Regions from separate parts of the Butyrivibrio sp. AE3004 genome, predicted to be linked through region 2. Evidence: predicted binding sites of a transcription regulator. Region 2 holds the regulator's gene; each other region holds the start of a gene.
What was found. The regulator NrdR, encoded in region 2, represses ribonucleotide reductase genes. The targets are predictions, from matches to a motif close to CACAANATNTTGTG.
Positions count from the first base shown of each region.

Region 1 (4,653 bases), 1.1 Mb from region 2:
ATGTTCGGAACTTCAACATAGCTTATAGCTCCTCCCGGAGAAAGTGCCTGAAATTCAGACTCAAACTTGAGTTTTGTAAATGCATCTATTTTCTCTGTAACATGGACATGATAACTGTTTGTAATGTAGTTCTTATCAGTTACTCCATCGATAATTCCAAATCGTTTCTGAAGTGCTCTGGCAAATTTATATGTTGTAGATTCCAGAGGAGTCCCATAAAGGCTAAATGAAATATTGGTTTCCTTCCTCCATTTTGAGCACTTATCATTCATAAACTGCATTACTCTGAGTGCAAAATCTTTTCCGGCAGGATCTGTATGTGTAACACCTTTCATAAATTTTGTACATTCACAAAGTCCGGCATATCCAAGAGAAATAGTTGAGTAGTTTCCATACAATAATTTATCTATGGTTTCTCCCTTTTTAAGTCGTGCAAGAGCTCCATTCTGCCAAAGTATAGGTGCAACATCGGAAGGTGTTCCCAATAAACGATTATGTCTGCACATTAATGCCTTCTTGCAAAGCTCTGTGCGCTCCTCCATTATTTCCCAGAATTTTTCTTCATCTCCGCCTGAAGAGCATGCGGCATCTACAAGATTTATTGTAACTACTCCCTGATTAAAGCGTCCGTAGTACTTGTGCTCACCTTCTGTATAATTCTGAGCCTTAGAAATATTACCTTTGTTACACAGACCCTCTGCATTTTCCTCACTATCTACAGTCAAAAAGCTTCTGCAGCCCATGCAGGGATAAACATCTCCCGATTTATATTCCTTCATCTTCTTAGCGGAAATATAATCAGGAACCATTCTCTTAGCCGTACACTTTGCAGCTAACTGAGTTAAATACCAATAACGTGTTCCTTCATGAATATTATCTTCATCAAGAACATATATAAGTTTAGGGAAAGCAGGTGTAATATATACTCCTTTTTCGTTCTTTACACCTATTATTCTCTGTTTAAGCATTTCTTCTATAACAAGGGCAAGATCATCTCTAAGCTGGCCCTCAGGAACTTCATCAAGATACATGAAGACTGTAATGAAAGGAGCCTGTCCGTTAGTAGTCATTAATGTAATTACCTGATACTGAATAACCTGGACTCCACGTTCGATTTCTTTGCGCACACGCATCTCTGCGATATCATCTATTTGTTTATCTGTTGCTTCCATCCCCGCATCGATAAACTCCTGACGGACTTCTCTTCTGAATTTCTGTCTGCTAACATCCACAAAAGGTACAAGATGTGACAATGTTATGCTTTGTCCGCCGTATTGTGAGCTGGCAATCTGTGCTATTGCCTGGGTAGCAATATTACAAGCTGTCGAAAAGCTCTTGGGACGTTCTATCATGGTTTCAGATATAACTGTACCGTTCTGAAGCATATCCTCAAGATTAACCAGACAGCAATTATGCATATGCTGGGCAAAGTAATCAGAATCATGAAAATGAATTATTCCATCCTTATGAGCTTTTACAACATCCTCAGGAAGCAGAAATCTGCGTGTAATATCACGGCTTACTTCTCCTGCCATATAATCTCTCTGAACACTGTTTACTGTGGGATTTTTATTTGAATTTTCCTGTTTAACTTCCTCATTACTGCACTCTATGAGAGACATGATCTGTTCATCTGTTGTATTTGATTTACGAACAAGAGCATGGCGGTAACGATAAGTAATATACTTACGGGCAACCTCGAATTTTCCGGACTGCATAAGTCCATCTTCGACCATATCCTGGATTTCTTCAACGTTTGCTGCTCTGGTTAATTTGTTACATTTCTCTTCTACCTGAGCTCCAATATCCTTTATCTGATCTTCAGACAAGCTCTGATCAAGAGTCACTTCCTTATTAGCTTTCTCTATAGCTGCCAATATTTTTGAGCCATCAAAAGTAACTTCTTTACCGCTTCTCTTAATAATCTTCACTGGTTAACCCCCTAGTAATATACATGAAATTTAATTTTTTAGATAAATAATAGCCACCCGAAACTATATCTTGTGGCTATATATAAAATATAATACATTATATTGTATAAATCAAGTAACAATTTATCGTTATCAAACTTTCCTAACAAACTCAAGCCTGTTCAGCATTCTAAGGTATTTTGACAGGTCGACGGTATCCGTTATTTCGTCTCCTGACTCGTAGTAGGTTGTTTTATATTTAACCACTATATCTTGTGGTTGATTAAAAATAATCTCCCTATTTGGATCTTTATTCATCTTAAGGCCCAAGACTTCTCCCAAATGATGAATTGTTCCGTAATTTCCGTCTATAAGATTTATCTTATCTCCGAGAATTTCCCTGTATAAAGGCTTGAAATAGTTAAAATGTGTACATCCCAAAACAAGTGAACTATATTTTTCATTAGAAGCACCAATCCCGGAAAATCTGCTTTTTATATAATCTCTGACTTCGTCTGTATCGTACTCCTCGTGCTCTGCAAAATTAACCAGTCCCGGCATCTCCAAAAGGTCTGCCCTATGTTGTATATCTACTTTGGTAAGAAGATTAGCAAGCTTTTTTTCTCTTATAGTAACAGGAGTCGCCATCACAAGAACTCTTTTGTCTTTATCGCCAGGGCATTCTACAGCCGGCTTTACGGCGGGTTCCATACCTAGAATCGGAAGATCATACTTTCCTCTTAGCATTTCGACGGCCACACTGGTAGCAGTATTGCATGCGATCACAACAGCGTCCACCTTTTTATCTATAAGAAATCTTACTATTTCATCTACAAAGCCTTTTATTTCCTGTTCGGATTTAGTTCCATACGGTACATGCTTTATATCTGCATAAAAAATATATTCTTCATCCGGAAATCTATGATAAGCTTCATTTAAAACAGAAAGCCCACCAATACCGGAATCAAAAATTCCTATTCGCATATCGACGCTCCTTGTTGTATCATTATTAATTATGAAAGAATCATTTACTACTGAACTTCAAAAATTATATGACGACTCGCATGTTAGTCCTTTTATTCAGGAACTTTGCGAATACTATGCTTCAGGCTATGGCTATGAAGACGGCTCTTATCAGGATGAAATAGAACCAAGGGAAATAGTTGAGCCTGTTTACACTCTTTTTTTGCTTCAACGAAGAGAAACCATGCTGGATGAATTATCTTATATCCGTAAAAAATATCCTCACCTGTTCTCAAGTATAGAACAGCTTTATGAGGATATTCTGATCAATATGGATGTAAGAATTCTTGAGTCAAAATGTGAAAGCAGACTGGTCAAAGCTCTTGAAAACAAAGTTACATCAGAAGAAATATATCAAAAAGTTGAAAATCTTTGCTTAAGCTATGATGACCTTTGTGAAGCACTTGACCCCTTTTATTCATGGCTGCATACTTTTTATTCCTGAACAGTAAGATATTTCATAACACAAAAGAGTAACTGGTCCTCATATTTTACCTGAGCCCATTCTCCGTCATCACTTACTGCGATTCTGTCCAGAACTGTATCTTTAGGAACCTGAACCACTACAAAGTCTTTGCTTGCTGTGGAGGGTGTATTTCTAAGGTTCAAGTCAGATGTTGTTATAACCTTGTCATCAGTCCTTGTATAACCAGCAAGTTCACCTACTTCTACTTTGGTTGTATCTTCATCCGGATCAGGAACAAGATATCGGTCATAAAACTTTGCCTTAAAAATCATTCCTATAAGAGCAAGGATTATTATACCTGTGATAATGGAAGATATTCTGACTATCAGGAGAGGATTTATTCCTCTGCCATTTACTTCCTCATCCTCAAAGTCATCTATATCTTCTATTCTTGTTTTTCTTCTTATGGCCTTTGGTTTTTCTTCCTTTATCTTTTCTGATTTCTTTTTCTTGTCAGAAGTATGATCAAATGGTTCGTTTGAAGCAGTATGGCTATTTGAACTTTTGACCTTTTTTTCTGTTCTTCTTGAAATTACCTTTTTATCTTCCCTGGCAGATTTTCTTGAAATAATTTCTTCTTCACTCGATTTTAACGAATCAGCTATTATTTCTTCTTTTGAGTTTTTCCGTGAAGTATAGTAATCCTCGTCCTCATCAAGATAGAATTCCGGTGAATCCTTCTTAAGGCTTTCTCTCTCTCTGTCCATAGCCTCATGTTGGGTTCTATAGTATTCTTCTCTCTCTTCAGCACTTAAAAAATCCAGTGGATCCTGTATCTCAATATTTATTTCTTCAGTAAACTGATCATCTTTATTTATTTTTTTTCTATAGTCGTTAAAGTTTCTGATATTGTCCGTCATGACTTCTCCTCCGGAAATCCCTTGGTCAACATCTCCCCCTGAAGTTTGCATAAACAAAATCAACTAGTCACAACAAAGCCTCACCAAGTTGACTTGTATAGTTCGCACTAAGTTCGTAAGAAACCTCACCAAGTGCTCTACTCAAAGCAAAATAATTCGGGTAAGCAAATGCTCACCCGAATTAATAATATCACACTATCTAATTAGTAACAAATCAGGAAACAACCTTGTCTATCATGCTCTGTAGTTTGGACTTACTCTGTGCACCTACTGCCTGATCAACAACCTCTCCATCTTTAATAAAAGCAAACATCGGAATTGACATAACACCATATTTCTGAGCAATCTCCGGCTGTTCATCCACGTTTATCTTACCAACCTTGAGCTCACCATC
Region 1 covers NZ_JNLQ01000002.1:3,268,350-3,273,002, forward strand. Annotated here, with positions in the region: gene nrdD (anaerobic ribonucleoside-triphosphate reductase) at 1-1,931, opposite strand, end outside; gene murI (glutamate racemase) at 2,064-2,894, opposite strand; gene BV60_RS0117035 (hypothetical protein) at 2,926-3,378, shown strand; gene BV60_RS0117040 (SH3 domain-containing protein) at 3,369-4,310, opposite strand; gene trxA (thioredoxin) at 4,474-4,653, opposite strand, start outside.
Region 1: a site for NrdR is predicted at 1,993-2,006, ahead of nrdD (anaerobic ribonucleoside-triphosphate reductase). Genes of this name have one in related genera too.

Region 2 (4,653 bases):
AGCATTTACACCGATCTCTTTAAATTCCTCTACAAGAACCTGAGCAGTATCTACATGCTGGGCATAGTTAGATGGAACTGTAATGGTAAAATCAAAACCATTTGGATATCCTGCTTCAGCGAGTAGTTCCTTAGCCTTATCGATATCCTGATTGTAGGTATCATTCAGACTTGCGTCAAAATACTTACCGAATGAAGGATACATACTACTACCAACCTCAGTACCCTTACCATCTGAAACAAAATCCATTATTGTCTGAGGGTCAACGGCATAGCAAAGTGCCTGACGAACCTGTTCATTGTCAAAAGGAGCCTTGGCATTGTTTAAATACAAAGCCTGAACAAGATTCATTGTGCCTTCATAGACATCAAATTTATCAGAAAGCTGTGCTACCTGTGCTGACGGTACGCGTGCAATCATATCGATTGAACCGCCTTCAAGATCCATAACTATTGAATCTGCATTAGCCTCAATCTTAAGAGTTATATCCTTAATGAATGCAGGCTCGCCCCAATATTCATCAAATCTGGTGAGAATAATGTTTTCCTGTGGTGAACGTGATACAAACTTGTAAGGGCCTGTACCTACAGGATTCCCCTCCGGATTCTCATTGGCTGCAGGTATAATAGCAACTGTCATATATGCCAAAAACTCTGTATTAGCATCCTTGAGAGTCATAACGACCGTTGACTCGTCCTTAATCTCAACACTTTCTATATTAGAAAAAGCCGATATCAACGGATCAGTTCCATCAGTACCGGCATTACGTTCTATAGAATACTTAACATCCTCTGCCGTAACTGTCTGTCCATCATGGAACTTAACACCCTGTCTCAAAGTGAAAGTATAAACCTTTCCATCATCAGAAATTGTGTAGTCACTGGCTAAAGCAGGCTGAAGATTACCATCCTGATCAGGTTTTACGAGTCCCTCATAAATATTGAACAATACCTCTCTGGTTCCCGCCGCCTGAGTCATGTGCGGGTCCATACCATCAATATCTTGCGGAATACCGATAGTAATCTCAGAAAGATCATCTGCCGAGACAGTACTCTCCGCATTTTCCGCTTTGCCGTCCTTATCCTGACTAGCATTTTCGGTCACATTTGTGGTATCTGTCGTAGATTCCTCTGCCTTTTTACTTGAGCAGCCGCTCAATGTAAGAGTCAGTGTTGTTAACACAACCAAAAGTGTAGAAAGGCTTTTCCTTCCAATACTTCTCTTTATCATGTTACAATCCTTCCTTCCGTTATTAAGTTGTTATAGATTCCTGAACGCATTTTCACTTTGGCGTTCAGGAAGTCATACTACTTAAAAAACTATAAGGAATGAAGTAACCTATGTCAACAGAAAATGTTTACTCTCTTTTCAAAAGAGGAGTTGTTTTATCGGTTGAATCGGTAATTACACCCTCTTCTTCTTTTTCAAGAACAATCTTCAGTTCATCCATGAATGTATTAACGTCCTTAAATTCACGGTATACAGAAGCAAATCTGACATATGCTACAGGATCAAGATTTTTCATCTTCTCCATACACAATTCACCGATAATGCGGCTAGGTATTTCCTTCTGTTCAAGATTGAACACCTCAGTCTCAACAGCATCAACAATACTTGTAATCTGCTGCGCACTGACAGGTCTCTTGTGACATGCTCTCAGAACCCCAGCCTCAATCTTTGCACGGTTATACGGTTCGCGATTATTATCCTTCTTGATCACAATGAGAGGAATAGTCTCAACCTTCTCATAGGTTGTAAACCTCTTACCGCAGGAGTCGCAAACACGTCTGCGTCTTATTGATGTGTTGTCATCAGCAGGTCTTGAATCAATTACACGAGTGTTGTCTTTACCGCAAAAAGGACACTTCATAACATTAACCTTTCTGTGCATCATGCACATCCAAAATCAACATTTAGGGTCAAAAATATAGGCCCACACAAATTATTGTAACATCACTAAACGAAATTTTCTACAAAAAAATGCCAAATCTCGCAACCTGAAAGGATTCTTTATATCCATAGCGGATCGTTTTTTTATAAGAATTATGAAGTAATTTCTTATACGATAAAAAAGAGTAGCCATCTAGTGACTACTCTCTAAAATATCATTTCATAAATCCAATTATTTCTTCTGTAAGAAATCCGGAATCTTAAGACTCTTAGCTTCTACAGAACTTCTAACTTCGGGAGCACGATTAAGACCTGACTGCGGTCTGGGTGCAGGCTGAGGAGCTACCGGTCTTGCAGGCTGAACAGGCTGTGCACCACGTGATGTGAGTGTATCAATCGTAGGCTCAGGAGAAATCTGGTTCTGAGGCTGTACCTGAATCTGAGGTGTTACCTGAGCTGCAGTAGGCTGCGGCTGAGGCTGACGTACAGGCTGAGCAACAGGCTTAGCTGCCGGCATAACATTATTCTTATCATCAATACCTGTAGCGATAACTGTGATGTTACAGGTATCTGCCATGGACTCATCATACATAGCACCGAAGATGATATTAACATCATCACCTGCAAGATTTCTGATGTAGTCAGAAGCAGTTGAAGCATCCATAAGAGAAATATCACCGGATACATTGATGATAACATTGGATGCACCGTCAATCTTAGTCTCAAGAAGAGGAGACTCAACAGCCATCTTAACAGCATCTGCTGCCTTATCATCACCCTTACCGGATCCGATACCGATGTGAGCGATACCTTTTTCCTTCATGACTGTCTGTACATCAGCAAAGTCAAGATTGATAACTGCAGGAACATTGATAAGATCAGTAATACCCTGTACAGCCTGCTGAAGTACTTCATCTGCCTTCTTAAGCGCATCAGGCATTGTTGTACGTCTGTCGACAATCTGAAGAAGCTTATCATTAGGAATAACGATAAGTGTATCAACGTTATTTTTAATCGTATTAATACCTGCAAGTGCATTCTGCATACGAACACGAGCCTCAAAAGCAAAAGGCTTTGTTACAACACCTACAGTAAGAATACCCATATCCTTGGCAATCTTGGCAACAACGGGAGCTGCACCGGTTCCGGTACCACCACCCATTCCGCAAGTAACAAAGACCATATCGGCACCCTTAAGTGCGTTTGTGATCTCTTCCTGGCTCTCCTCGGCTGCCTTCTGACCGATTTCAGGCTTAGCTCCAGCGCCAAGTCCCTTTGTCAGCTTCTCACCGATCTGTAAAAGCTTGGGTGCTTTACAGAGCTGTAGAGCCTGTTTATCCGTATTAATTCCGATGAACTCTACACCGGAAATACTTTCTTCTACCATTCTATTTACAGCATTATTTCCTGCGCCACCTACCCCAACAACTATGATTTTGGCGCCGGATTCAGCCTCATTTGACTTTAGTTCAAGCAAGATAGTGCTCCTCCTTCATAACCTAAAACTCCTACAAGCCATTTTATAATTATTTTATATAATTTACAACCTAGAATTTTAATTTTTCTCTTCAAATGTAATGTTCTGAGTATTTGCGTCATATTCTGACATTTCCAGGATGCCTGTTTTGCCTTGGAGATTCGGTAAAATATATTGTAATTGTATCACTTTTTCATCTATGTTGTCATTAGTTCCAAGACTAACTTCTACATTTTCGAAATAAACATACAAGTGATAATCGCTGTCAAAAAAGATTTTATCTGCATTCAGGTCATATTTTCTGAGTAATTGAGTAATATCAAGAATCTCTGAAAAAACATTTTCATTTTCAACAGGAAGTTTCTCATGAAGAACAATATACTCAAAATTTAAGCCGAGCACAAGAGGAACATCATCCGATGGTTCAGTTGAAGTCTCAACAACGATACCATCCCTGTCAAAATATATGTATCTGTCCAGATATTTAACATATCCGGCTATAGCCTTTTCATAGACATTAATCCTTACTGTGTCGGGAGCCATGATCTCAACGTCCATTTTCTCAATAAAAGGAATACCTGTAATTTCTTTATTCCGGTATTTCATGGACAGGTAGAGCGAATTCTTGTCAAGTTTATCCGTCATTACCATATTCATGATCTCTTCATCGGTGTAATGTATGTTTCCGTCAACATAAACATTGGTTATCGAATAATTATGCGAAACATATGCTAAAGCTGACATGATCCCTATAAATAATATCAGTAGTATCGCACCGATTATAAAAAGACTCTTATGCAGAAAAAACAGCTCCCCAAAGCTCATTCGAGGAGCATGTGTTCTCTCTCTTTGTATTCTTTTCCTTTTTTTCGCCATCAAACCGGCCCTTTACATTTCTATATGTCTGGCAACATTAAACACAATTCCTATCTCAGTCAAAAGGAACAGTACCGCTGTACCGCCATAACTTATGAAAGGAAGCGTGATTCCCGTATTCGGAATAGTATTTGTAACAACGGCTATGTTCAGAATAACCTGGAGTGAAATGTGTGCAAGTACTCCTATTACAAGAAGTGCACCATACATATCCGGAGCATTCTGCGCAATTACCATCATTCTGTAGATAAGTATTATAAACATGATCATAACTGCTATAGCACCAACAATGCCAAGCTCTTCGCAGATAATTGAAAAGATCATGTCATTTTGAGCTTCGGGAATAAATCCAAGCTTCTGCATACTTTCTCCGAGTCCCTTGCCAAAAAGGCCTCCGGAGCCTATCGCAT
Region 2 covers NZ_JNLQ01000002.1:2,167,954-2,172,606, forward strand. Annotated here, with positions in the region: gene BV60_RS0112445 (ABC transporter substrate-binding protein) at 1-1,230, opposite strand, end outside; gene nrdR (transcriptional regulator NrdR) at 1,358-1,870, opposite strand; gene ftsZ (cell division protein FtsZ) at 2,123-3,367, opposite strand; gene BV60_RS0112460 (cell division protein FtsQ/DivIB) at 3,446-4,192, opposite strand; gene BV60_RS0112465 (peptidoglycan glycosyltransferase FtsW) at 4,256-4,653, opposite strand, start outside.

Region 3 (4,653 bases), on a different contig from region 2:
CAGAGCCTTCCCTTCCGAGATAATCTACCACCTCAAAGCTACCATCTTTAGTATCTTTTTTCTCTGTAAAATCATTAGCGTTAATGCTAATATATCCTTGTTTTTCTGCAAAAATTTTACTGCCCGTAGCAGAGATATCTTTTGCTGTTCCTTCCACTATAATCTCAAGATTAACATAGGTTTTTTGCCCATTTTTAAACTCTATATCAACCCTTACTTTAGCTGTTTTAATTCCGCTTAATTCATCTTTTTTTGCTTTAATTATTACCGTTTCTCTGCCCGTTTCTCCTACACATACATGACCGTTATATTTATCAAAAGTTATATATTCGGCATCACATGCTATTTTATAATCAAAATCAACAAATCCTTTACTGTCCAGATCCAGCATTATTTCTTCACAATCGATTCTTGTTAATTCATCATTGAATAGTGGAGCCATATCCTGCCAGTATGCTCCAAGATGAAATTTCTCACTACCTCTAAAACTTACTGAAGCCTTGGCAACAGAAATCGGAGAAACGATATGTACAACAGGATATGTCCAATCCCTGTCATCCCATGATTTGAATCCTGTATGAGCAGAGCTTAAGCAATGATTCCACTTTCCACCATTAAATTTATGAAACTCTTCAATATATTCCCTGTCCTTAGCAATCCTTTTTTCTACACTTTTTGCAAGAATATTTGCATATATATATCCTCTTCTTGCATATTCATGATTTAAAGCCGTCTCACACCATGCAAGAACCAGGTTCAAAGATGCTGCAGCACCATAATAAATCATACTCTGATATGCAAGCCGCGCTTCATTCCTTAATTCTTCGTTTAATCCTTCCGCAATGCTCAAAATTTCATTGACAGACCTCATTACTCTGTCACATTCTCTATAATTTACGGGATGATATATATTCTCATTCATCGTTTCCGGTGTTCTTGCGGCATTCCACCTTGTATAACCTTCAAGCACTTTAAAAATCTTTTCCTTTTGAAGCTCGGTTATATAGCTTCCAAACTGCTTTTCAATCCATAATTTTGCATATGTTTCTGTCATATTAGGCGCAGATGTTCCCCATTTTTCGAAATCATAGGCAAGTTCCATAAAATAGCTAAGCGGGTACTCCATCTCTTTAAGATCACCAACGTTAACTATCCACATTTTTCTTACACCGGCTTCATAAGCAAAGGTCATCTGTTCCCAGATCTTAGTTAATCTGTTACAGTTGGTCCACTCATAGCTGATAGGAGCACCATGATAATCAAAATGATAATACATTCCATATCCACCGGGATGTTTCCTTTCATCATATGTGGGCAGATTTCGAAGATTTCCATGATTATCATCACTCAAAAGAAAAATAACGTCTGATAGTTCATCCCAATCCTTCAATCCTTCGCAAGAATCGTCCCCATAATAATAGTCCTCAACTTCCTTATATATAGCAAGCATTCTCGGAACATTTTCCAGTTCTTCACAAACATATTGTTTTATTAAAGAATTTTGAACCTTTACTACTTTTTTAATAACATCTATGTTGTCCTTAAGCGTTGAATCTTCAGGAAGAAGCTTTGAATCTGCCTCTCCCCTCATGCCTATTGTGATTATATTTTCGTAATCTTTATTCCTGCGAAGTCCATCTTCCCAAAACTTTGTTATTGCCTCTTCGTTGGAAAGGAAACTCCAGGTAGAATCATTTCCATATTCCTTATACTTATTCTGCCATTCTATTCCTGCACGACATAATGGTTCATGATGGGATGTTCCCATTATTATTCCAAGCTTATCTGCTAAAATTGCGTTACTAAGTCCCGGTCCATCCTCAGAAAAAGATGAATTCCACATAGCAGGCCATAAATAATTGCCTTTAAGTCTCAAAAGCAATTCAAATATCTTCCTGTATGCTTTTGCATTAACCCCGCCAAATTTCTCCAATGTCCAATTGCCAAAAGCAGGCCACTCATCATTTATAAAGAATCCCCTGTATTCAACTGATGGCTCTTTTGAAACAACTATATCATCAAGAATTATTTCCGGATTAGGATTCTTATGCGGTATTACATCACCAAAATATATTAGTGGTGAAACTCCCAACATTTCGGATAAATGAAACATACCATAGATAGTACCTCTTTTATCGCTACCAACAATAACAAGTGCTTTTTCTACAAAAAAGTCTTCGCCTGCAAATGGCTCATCCACTATCTGCATCATAAACACTTCTTTTTTGCCTGCAATATCTTGCGTTCTTAGTTTTCCATTTCTCTCAAAGCAAGGCACAATATCACTTTTTCCGAGAGTTGCGATAATAATAAGCTCTTTTGCAACACATTCTTTGGCATTTGTAAAAAACAAAGAATCTGTGTCTGTTACAGCTTTTATATCTTCGGCAAGGGTATTACCAATAAGTTTAACTCCCTCAAAACTACTATCTTCTATCAGAATATTTACAGCTTTATTGTTGCTTACTAAATTAAATTTTTTCACTGTTTAATCTCCTGTATTTCGTTATTGATACTTTATTTTAATATATGGTTTTTTGAGTTTCTCTCTACATATTGCTCTTATACTCATCACTTATAAAGAAACCGCAAATACTATATATAGTGTTTTTCACGCTCGAGTATCTAAATATTGACCATATATTGTATATATGTTAATTTATATTTATGGGTGTATAAAGTTTAATGGGGGGTATTTCTATGTATGAAGTCGTAAAGCGTGATGGCAGCATCGCCAAATTTGACATTTCCAAAATTTCTTCAGCAATCATCAAAGCCTTTGAAGCACTTGAAAAGCCATATCATTCAAGTGTAATTGATTTGGTATCTCTTAGAGTTGCTTCAGATTTTGAGACAAAAATCACAGCCAATAAAATAACAGTTGAACAAATTCAGGACAGTGTTGAAAAAGTATTATCTGAATCAGGATATTCAGATGTTGCAAAGACCTACATATTATACAGAAAACAGCGGGAAAAAGTTCGTAATGTAAACTCTGCACTCCTTAATTACAAAGATCTCGTTAACGATTACCTTAAAATTAATGATTGGCGTGTAAAAGAAAATTCTACTGTTACATACTCAATTGGCGGTCTCATTCTGTCTAATTCCGGTGCTATCACTGCAAATTACTGGCTTTCAGAAGTATACGATGAAGAGATTGCTAAAGCTCATAGAAGTGCGGCTATTCATATACATGATCTGGCAATGCTTTCAGGCTACTGTGCAGGTTGGAGTCTCAAGCAGCTTATTCAGGAAGGTTTGGGAGGCATTCCCGGAAAAATCACTTCCGCACCTGCCAACCATCTTTCAACTCTATGCAATCAGATGGTTAACTTCCTTGGAATAATGCAGAATGAATGGGCCGGCGCACAGGCATTTTCATCTTTTGATACATACCTTGCTCCTTTTGTTAAAGTTGATAATCTTTCACAGGACGAAGTTAAGCAATGCATCCAATCATTTGTTTATGGTGTTAACACACCCAGCAGGTGGGGAACACAGGCTCCTTTTTCAAATATCACACTGGATTGGACTGTACCTGCGGATCTTAAAAATATCAATGCTATTGTTGGCGGAAAAGAACTCGATTTTACTTATGGTGACTGCCAACACGAAATGGACATGGTCAACAAAGCATTTATAGAAATTATGATAGAAGGAGACGCTAATGGACGCGGATTTCAATATCCTATCCCCACGTATTCAATAACTAGCGATTTTGATTGGAGTGAAACCGAAAATAACAAATTACTTTTTGAAATGACCGCAAAATATGGTACTCCCTATTTTTCAAACTATATAAATTCAGACATGGAACCCAGTGATGTACGTTCTATGTGCTGTCGTTTGCGTTTGGATCTGCGTGAACTCAGAAAGAAATCAGGAGGTTATTTTGGCTCCGGAGAATCAACAGGTTCTATTGGTGTTGTCACTATAAACATGCCCAGAATAGCATATCTTGCAGACAACGAAAAAGATTTTTATAATCGCCTTGATCACTTAATGGACATAGCAGCCAGAAGTCTTAATACCAAACGTCAGGTTATAAGCAAACTCCTTGATCAGGGTTTATATCCTTATACAAAGAGATATTTGGGATCTTTTTCCAATCACTTCTCAACGATCGGGCTAATTGGTATGAACGAAGTCGGTCTTAATTCCAAATGGCTCAGATGTGACATGACGGATTCCAAAGTCCAGGCTTTTACAAAAGATGTTCTGACCCATATGCGAGACAGACTTTCTGACTACCAGGAAAAGTATGGGGATTTGTACAATCTTGAAGCAACACCTGCAGAATCAACAACTTATCGCTTTGCAAAACACGATAAAGAGCTTTATCCTGACATAATTACGGCAAATATGAGTGGAACGCCTTATTATACAAATTCTTCTCATCTGCCTGTTGGTTATACAGAAGATATTTTCACTGCTCTGGACATTCAGGATGAATTGCAGACACTTTACACTTCAGGAACCGTTTTCCATGCATTCCTTGGTGAAAAGCTGCCTGATTGGAAATCAGCTGCTAATCTTGTCAGAAAAATAGCTGAAAATTATAAACTTCCATATTATACAATGTCACCTACGTACTCTGTATGTAAGGAACACGGATATCTCTCAGGCGAGCAGACTATATGCCCGCATTGT
Region 3 covers NZ_JNLQ01000003.1:218,286-222,938, forward strand. Annotated here, with positions in the region: gene BV60_RS0119775 (glycosyl hydrolase 115 family protein) at 1-2,485, opposite strand, end outside; gene BV60_RS0119780 (ribonucleoside triphosphate reductase) at 2,701-4,653, shown strand, end outside.
Region 3: a site for NrdR is predicted at 2,594-2,607, ahead of BV60_RS0119780 (ribonucleoside triphosphate reductase). Genes of this name have one in related genera too.